Regions from separate parts of the Chelatococcus sp. XZ-Ab1 genome, predicted to be linked through region 2. Evidence: predicted binding sites of a transcription regulator. Region 2 holds the regulator's gene; the other holds the start of a gene.
The links. Region 2 encodes PhoB, which activates phosphate uptake and scavenging genes when phosphate is short. Its sites were predicted from a motif close to TGTCATNNANCTGTCAT; they were not measured.
Positions count from the first base shown of each region.

Region 1: a site for PhoB is predicted at 1,600-1,616, ahead of phnC (phosphonate ABC transporter ATP-binding protein). Genes of this name have one in related genera too.

Region 1 is NZ_JARKII010000013.1:83,208-87,397, reverse strand. It holds gene phnD (phosphonate ABC transporter substrate-binding protein) at 1-680, opposite strand, end outside; gene phnC (phosphonate ABC transporter ATP-binding protein) at 743-1,558, opposite strand; gene P2T65_RS17950 (DapH/DapD/GlmU-related protein) at 1,726-2,346, shown strand; gene P2T65_RS17945 (alpha/beta hydrolase domain-containing protein) at 2,354-4,190, opposite strand, start outside.
Region 2 is NZ_JARKII010000007.1:170,304-174,493, reverse strand. It holds gene P2T65_RS12300 (aspartate aminotransferase family protein) at 1-700, opposite strand, end outside; gene P2T65_RS12295 (GcrA family cell cycle regulator) at 1,072-1,617, shown strand; gene phoB (phosphate regulon transcriptional regulator PhoB) at 1,708-2,409, opposite strand; gene phoU (phosphate signaling complex protein PhoU) at 2,448-3,167, opposite strand; gene pstB (phosphate ABC transporter ATP-binding protein PstB) at 3,197-4,006, opposite strand; gene pstA (phosphate ABC transporter permease PstA) at 4,048-4,190, opposite strand, start outside.

The sequences.
Region 1 (4,190 bases), on a different contig from region 2:
AAGTTCTCCTTCTTCGCCATGCCCTTGTTGGCCATGCGCGTCAGGTTGGAGTCGTTCTCGGAGTTCCACCAGTTGAAGGCGACGTCGACCGTGCCCTGCTCGAGCGCGGTAACGGCGTTCTCATGGCTGCCGGCATAGACGACCTTCCCGAAGAACTGCTCGGGATCGATGCCCTGCTTGTCGAGGGCGAAGCGCGGCACGTTGTTGCCCGAGGTCGAGTTGGGGTCGACGAGGCCGAGGTTCTTGCCCTTGAGGTCGTCGATCGACTGGTACGGGCTGTCGGCCTTCACATAAGCGACGGAATAATAGCCGACCGTCCCGTCGGAGTTGATCGTCGTCACGAAGGGCTCGACGCCGCCGTTCGTCACCTTGACGGCGCGGGAGAGCGAGGCCGGGCCGTAGTAGGCGATGTGGATGTTGCCGGCCTTCTGGCCCTCGATCACCGCCGCATAGTCGTTGGCGATGCGCAGCTTCACCGGCACGCCGAGTTCCTTCGACAGATAGGCGACGAAGTCGTCGTAGCGCTCGTTCACGCCCGAGGCGTTCTCGGCCGGGATGACGGCGAAGATGAGCTCGGGATACTTCGCCTTCCAGTCCCCAGCGAAGGCCGGAATCTGGGCCATGCCGGCGAAGGCGAAGGACGCGGCGGCGGCACCGATGAGGGCGCGGCGGTTCAACATCGTGGTCTCTCCTCAAGATTGACATCAGGCGCGGATCACCGCGCCCTTGTTCGTCGCGGCGCTCAGGCCGGGATCGAGACAGGGGAATGGGCGCCCCACCCGGATGCCGCCGTGGATGTGGCGCCCTCGCCGATGACGTCGGCGGCCTCGAGCCCGTATAGCTCGCGCGCGACGTCGTCGGTCAGACTTTCCGGCAGGCCGTCGAAGACGACGCGGCCGGCCGCCATGCCGACCAGACGGTCGCAGTAGCCGCGCGCCAGTTCGAGCGAATGCAGATTGCAGATGACGGTGATGCCGTAGGTGCGGTTGATGCGCTGCAGCGCGTCCATGACGATGCGCGTGTTGCGCGGATCGAGCGAGGCGATCGGCTCGTCGGCCAGGATGATCTCGGGCGACTGCGCGAGCGCGCGGGCAATGGCCACCCGCTGCTGCTGGCCGCCGGACAGAGAATCCGCGCGCTGCGCCGCGAGCCCGGCGATGTCGAACTGCTCGAGCGCCGCGAGCGCGATCGCCTTGTCCTCCACCCCCCACAGGCGCACGAGGGATTTCGCCGAGGGCGCGGCATTGAGCCGGCCCATGAGCACGTTGGTGAGCACGTCGAGCCGGCCGACGAGGTTGAACTGCTGGAAGATCATGGCGCAGCGCGCCCGCCAGTCGCGCAGCTCACGGCCCCTGAGGCCCGTCACGTCCACATCGCCGCAGCGGATGCGCCCGTCACTCGGGTCGACCAGCCGGTTGATCATGCGCAGCAGCGTCGACTTGCCGGCGCCGGAGCGGCCGATGACGCCCACGAAGGAGCCGGGAACCACGGTCAGCTCGACTTTGTCGACAGCCACTTTCGCACCGAAACGTCGGCTGACGCCTTCGAGAACCAGCATGCAGCAACCTCCATGATTGCTGCGTTAGCTAGATCGAGCAGACGACACTATCATGACAATCAATAAATTGATCAATTTGCCATATAACAACTTTTCAATACTGTTGATACCGTCACAACAGCGTCACATCGGCACACGAAACCTGCGCGCCACCTCCCGGGAGACGAATGATGGGCAAGCGCCTCGGCGAAACGCCGACGATCCACCCGACCGCCAGCGTGCTGCACTCGACGCTCGGCCGCTACACGGAAGTCGGCGCGCGCACGAGCCTCGTCGAGACGACGATGGGCGACTACAGCTACATTGTGAACGACGGCGACGTCATCTACACCACGATCGGCAAGTTCTGCTCCATCGCCGCCCAGGTGCGGCTCAACCCGGGCAACCACCCCATGTGGCGGGCGAGTCAGTCCCACTTCACCTACCGCGCCTCGGCCTATTTCGAGGGAGAGGAGGACGAGAGCGGGTTCTTCGACTGGCGCCGGGCCCAGCCCGTCACCCTCGGCCATGACGTGTGGATCGGCCACGGCGTCACGGTGATGCCGGGGGTGACGATCGGCACCGGCGCCGTCGTCGGCTCCGGCGCCGTCGTCACGAAGGACCTCGCGCCCTACGCCATCGTCGCGGGCGTGCCGGCCAGGCCCATCAGGCCCCGTTTCCCGGCCGCCGTCGCCGAGCGGCTCATGGCGCTCGCCTGGTGGGACTGGAGCCATGAGCGCCTGCACGCCGCCCTGCCCGACTTCCGCGCGCTGTCGGTCGAGGCCTTCCTCGAGAAGTACGGCGGCTGATCCGGCCTCAGCGGGCGACGTCGGAGGCTTCCGCGGCACGGACGATGGTGTCCGCGTCCGCCGGCAGCATCAGCCGCTCGTCAACGAGCTTGCGCGCCGCGGCGGAGACCGCCGCCACATAGGCGGCATGATCGGGATAGCGCTCCTCCAGCGACAGGCGCCCGTCGCCGGCCTCCTGCCGCGCCGCCCTGGTGCGGGCGAGCGGGATTTCGGAGCCGGTCAGGCCGCAGATGGCGCCCTCGGCGAAGCCCGCCTTGCGCAGGTTCCAGCCGAGATAGGTCGCCGTCGGCGCCTCGATCACCGGCAGGCGGATGCCCGCGACCGCATGCCCGTCGGCATCGACGCGCGGCAGGAAGACGGGATAGGCCGGTCCTGCGACGGGCGGCATGCGCGTATGGTCGACGAGCGACTTTTCGTTGTGCTCGCCCGCGAATTTCAGGCCGGGAATGTTGTCGTAGCCGGCCTCCTGCGCCGCGACGAGCGTGCCTTCTTCCAGGCCCGGATAGCGGCTCGGCGGCGGCTCCCGGCCCTCGGTTACCCAGGCGTCGAGCGCGACGAGCAGCGCGCGCATGGGCGCGCCCGCATGCAGCGGGTTCGAGGGCAGCTGGCAGGCCGCCACCGGCGCGGACTTGGCGCCGAAGGGCGTGAAGTGCGGCAGCCCGGCGAAGTAATAGGCGCGCACGTTCTCCGGCAGCGCCAGGGGCTTGCCGGCCGTGTCGGTGACGACGAGCGACAGGCGCGCCTGCACCGCCTCCGTGTCGGTGTCGGTCTGGATCACCTTGGGGCAGGAGCCGGCGGCCTCGCAGCGCTTCAGGATGCCGTCCGTGGTGCCGCCGATCGGATCGAGGCTCGTCGCATAGGAAAACGGGAAGGCGTCGCCCGGATAAAGATGGTCCTCGTGATCGCGCGAATAGCGGCCCGGCTGGGCGAAGCGCGCATTGGTGAAGGTTCTGCGCGCGCCGGCGATATGCGGCATCAGGCCGTCGAACACGGGCCGCCCGCTCTCGTCGTCGTTGAACCCCTGGTAGAGGAGATCGCGCAGGAAGCGGCCGCTCTGGGAGATGCCGATGGCATAGGCGGCCTTCAAGGCCGGCGCGCCGTCCGTGGCGAGAGGATTGGCGCTCCCGTCCGGCGCCGCGCCCTCGTAGCGCAGGAAGGAGACGAGGTCGCGCACGGCGGCAAAGCCGAGGCCCATGACCTTCGGGTTCTTTGCCGTGTAGATGAACTCGTAGATGGCGCCCGCATCGAAGCCTGGCGCCTTCGTAATCTCGATGCGGGTCGGGCTCAGATAGGTGAAGGAGAGGCCGGCCGGCGTCTCGCGCGCATCGCCCTCCCGGGCTCGCACGGTCAGCCGCGCCTTTGCGGGATCAGGATCGGCCGCCGGGTAGGAGAGATCGACGGCAACCGCCGGTCCCTCTGTGCCCTTGGTGTCGTCGAAGACGAATTCCTCGCGGCTCTCCCCCGTCACGCCGGGCACGGTCGGCACGTCGAGGCCCAGAAGCCCGCCGGCGGTCGCGAGGTCGCCCTGCCATCCGCTCCAGACGAGCGTGTAGCCCTGGTCCATGAGGAAGCCGTTGCCGGCATCGGCGGCCGAGGCCGGGTCATTCACCATCGGGGCATCGTTCAGCAGGCTGAGCCCGAGCTTGCGGCCGCGGTTGGTGACTTCGTAGAGGAGCTTGCCGTTGCCGCGCGCGGGATCGGCCGGCTTCAGGATGTGCACGTCTGTCGAGAAGACCACTTCGCCGGCGGCGTTCCGGGGCGCGAGCGCCAGGTCCACGATGCCGGCGTTGCGCGCATCCTCCGGCTTCACCGCCATGGTGACGCGCGCCACGATCTTTTCGTAG
Region 2 (4,190 bases):
TGCCGGCCCATTCGTGCGCGAAGAGCTTGCCCGTGCGGCCGACGCCGCTCTGCACCTCGTCGAGGATGAGGAGGAGGCCCCGCTCGTCGCAGAATTTGCGCAGGCGGCGCAACGCCTCGGGCGCGACGGCGCGGATGCCGCCCTCGCCCTGGATCGGCTCGATGAGGATGGCGCCGGTCTGCGGGCCGACGACGGCCTCGAGCGCCTCCCAGTCGCCGAAGGCGACCTGGTCGAAGCCTTCGACCTTGGGGCCGAAGCCCTCGAGATATTTCTTCTGGCCGCCGGCGGCGATGGTCGCCAGCGTGCGGCCGTGGAAGGCGCCCTCGAAGGTGACGATGTGGAAGCGCTCGGGCTGGCCCTTGGACGAATGGTAGCGCCGGGCCATCTTGATGGCGCATTCCAGCGCCTCGGCGCCGGAATTGGTGAAGAAGACATTGTCGGCGAAAGTCGCATCGACCAGCCGCTGGGCGAGCCGCTCGCCCTCGGGGATGCGCACGAGGTTCGACGTGTGCCAGAGCTTGCCGGCCTGCGCGGTCAACGCCTCGACGAGATGCGGATGGCAATGGCCGAGGGCGTTGACAGCGATGCCGGCGCCGAAATCGAGGTATCGCTCGCCGCTTCGCGTCACGAGCCACGCGCCCTCGCCCTTCTCGAATTCGATGTCGGCCCGCGCATAGGTCTGCAGAAGCGGCGAAGTCACGTCTCTCGTCTCCGCGATGAGGCGCCGGCCTGCCGCCGGACGCCTCGGATTTTCCCGAAAATCAAAGTGCCGCCCGGGCAGGGGCGGCACCGTCCACAATTTTAGATGGGTCACAGGGACTGTCAATTCAATCGCATTGATACGATCGATCAGCCGGCGCCCGATTGCTGTCACGATCTTGGGGAAAACGCAGATCGGCCGGCGCGAAGCCTTGCTCGTGCCTTCCCTCATATTGTAGCTTCCGAGCCACAGACCACGACATATCGTGTGGCCAATTCCCTATCGGCGCTACCTGCAGCAGGATGCGACGAGGCGAGAGCCTCTTTCGCGCTCCCCTTGCGCGCGCCGGAACGAGCCGGGCGGAGAGAGCGATGAGCGATCAGAGCAATACCTGGAGCGACGAGCGGGTGGAGCTGCTGCGCAAGCTCTGGACCGAAGGCCTTAGCGCCAGCCAGATCGCCGCTGAGCTCGGCGGCGTGACGCGCAATGCCGTCATCGGCAAGGTGCATCGCCTCGGGCTTTCCGGCCGCGCCAAGTCGGCGGCACCGGCGGCCTCCCGGCCGCGGAAGGCCGCGCACACACGCAGCCCGAGCCATCCTATGACGCAGCCATCGGGCCAGACCGTCGTGCGCGGCAACACAGCCCTCGCCGCGGCGCCCGAGCTCGAGACCGAGGCGGTGCCGCAGGAACAGTTCCAGCCCCAGGACGAGGTGGTCGTGCCGCTGAGCGAGCGCGTGACCATCATGGAGCTGCGGGAAGCCATGTGCCGCTGGCCGATGGGTGACCCGACGACGCCGGACTTCCGCTTCTGCGGCGCGCGCTCCCTCCTCGGCATGCCCTATTGCGCGCACCATGCGCGCATCGCCTACCAGCCGGCGGCGGACCGTCGGCGCGAGAAGAAGGTGATGCGCTCCTGACCGGGGACAGAAGCGGCCAGCAAAGAGGCCGGAGCGGGCCGCTCCGGCCTCTTTGCTGGCCGCACCGGGGGATGGCGGCAGCATCGCGCTTCACTCCGCGTGCGAAAAGGTCTCGTCGAAGGAATAGCCGGCGCCGCGCACCGTGCGGATCGGGTCCGGCTTGCGGGCCCGGTTGATGGCTTTGCGCAGGCGTCCGACATGCACGTCCACCGTGCGCTCGTCGATATAGACGTCGTGGCCCCAGACGCCGTCGAGCAACTGCTCGCGCGTGAAGACACGGCCGGGGCTCTGCATCAGGAACTCGAGCAGCTTGAACTCGGTGGGGCCGAGGTGAAGCTCGCGGCCAGAACGGCGTACGCGCCGGGTCTCGCGGTCGAGCTCGATATCGCCGGCGGTGAGCACGGTGGCCACATGGCCCGGCTTGGCGCGGCGCAGCAGGGCACGCACGCGCGCCAGGAGCTCCGGTACGGAGAAGGGCTTGACGACGTAATCGTCCGCGCCGGTCGCGAGACCGCGCACGCGCTCGCCCTCCTCGCCCCGGGCGGTGAGCATGATGACGGGCAGCCGTTCCGTTTCCCGGCGGGCACGCAAGCGCCGGCATAGCTCGATGCCGGACAGTCCCGGCAGCATCCAGTCGAGCAGCACGAGGTCCGGGACCTGCTCGCGCAGGCGCACCTCGGCCTCGTCACCGCGCGCGACGGCATCGACGGTATAGCCTTCGGCCTCGAGGTTGTAGCGCAGGAGGAGTGTGAGCGGCTCTTCGTCTTCGACGATGAGGATACGGGGTCCCATCGGTCCTTCCGTGGTGGACGCTGGCGCGTGATCGACACTTACTGCCGGCCGGAGACCGGCACGGTGGTGAAGCTCGAGTCGTCGCTCTTCGGCCGTTCGGCGGCGAGCGGCTTTCCGGTGACAAGATAGTGGATGGTCTCGGCGATGTTGGTGGTGTGGTCGCCGATGCGCTCGATGTTCTTGGCGAGGAACAGGAGATGCGTGCAGAAGCTGATGTTGCGCGGGTCTTCCATCATGTAGGTCAGCAGTTCGCGGAAGATCGAGGTGTAGAGCGCGTCGATGCGATCGTCGCGCTGCCACACGTCGAGCGCGCGGGCCGTGTCCTTCTGCGCATAGGCGTCGAGCACATCCTTGAGCTGGGCCTGCACGAGGTCGCTCATGTGCTGCACGCCACCGACGATCTTCTGCGGCTGCATCTCGTTGCTGATGGCGACGACACGCTTGGCGGTGTTCTTGGCGAGGTCGCCGACGCGCTCGATATCGCCCGCCACGCGGATGGCGGAGACGATCTCGCGCAGGTCGACCGCCATCGGCTGGCGCTTGGCGATGGTGAGCACGGCGCGTTCCTCGACGTCGTGTTGCAGGGCATCGAGCCGCTCGTCAACGGCGATGACCGCCTGGGCGAGGGCTGCATCGCGCCGCACGAGGGCTATCGTCGCATCGCCCAGCATCTTCTCGGCGATGCCACCCATCTCGGCGATCTTGCTGCGCAGGGTATCGAGCTCGACGTCGTACGAGCTGACGATATGATCGGTCATCGTCGGCAATCCTTGTTGCTGCGGCAGCCTCAGCCGAAGCGCCCAGTGATGTAGTCTTGCGTCCGCTTGTCCTGCGGCGCCGTGAAGATCTGCTCCGTCGGCCCCTCTTCCACGAGCTTGCCGAGGTGGAAGAACGCCGTGCGCTGCGAGACGCGCGCCGCCTGCTGCATCGAGTGCGTGACGATGACGATGGTGTAGTTCTCGCGCAATTCGTCGATCAACTCCTCGATCTTTGCCGTGGCGATGGGATCAAGCGCCGAACACGGCTCGTCCATGAGGATGACCTCGGGATTGACGGCGATGGCACGGGCGATGCACAGGCGCTGCTGCTGGCCGCCGGAGAGGCCGGTGCCCGGCGAGGCGAGACGGTCCTTCACCTCCTCATAGAGACCGGCGCGCTTGAGGCTCATGGTGACGACCTCGTCGAGGTCGGCCTTGGAGCTCGTGAGCCCGTGGATGCGCGGCCCGTAGGCGACGTTCTCGTAGATCGACTTGGGGAAGGGGTTCGGCTTCTGGAACACCATGCCGACCTTCGCCCGCAACTGCACCGGGTCGAGATTCCGGTCATAGATGTCGCTGCCGTCGATCTCGATGCGGCCGCTGACGCGGCAGATCGGTATCGTGTCGTTCATCCGGTTGATGCAGCGTAGGAAGGTGGACTTGCCGCAGCCGGACGGGCCGATGAAGGCGGTGACCGCCTTCTCAGGAATGTCAATCGAGACATCGTGCAAGGCGTGCTTGTCGGCGTAATAGACGTTGACCTCGCGGGCCACGACCTTCGTCGCTGCCTCGTCCGCGACTTCGGCCACCGTGGCCTTCGCCAGCTCGATGTTCGGCATCGTCGTCATCATTGAGAACTCCCTTCGGCCCGCGACGCGGCTCACCAGCGGCGCTCGAAGCGGCGGCGCAGCAGGATGGCGAGACCGTTCATGATAAAGAGGAAAGCGAGCAGAACCAGGATGGCGGCGGCGGTCTTGGCCTGGAACAGCGGCTCCGGCAGGTCCGACCACAGGTAGATCTGTA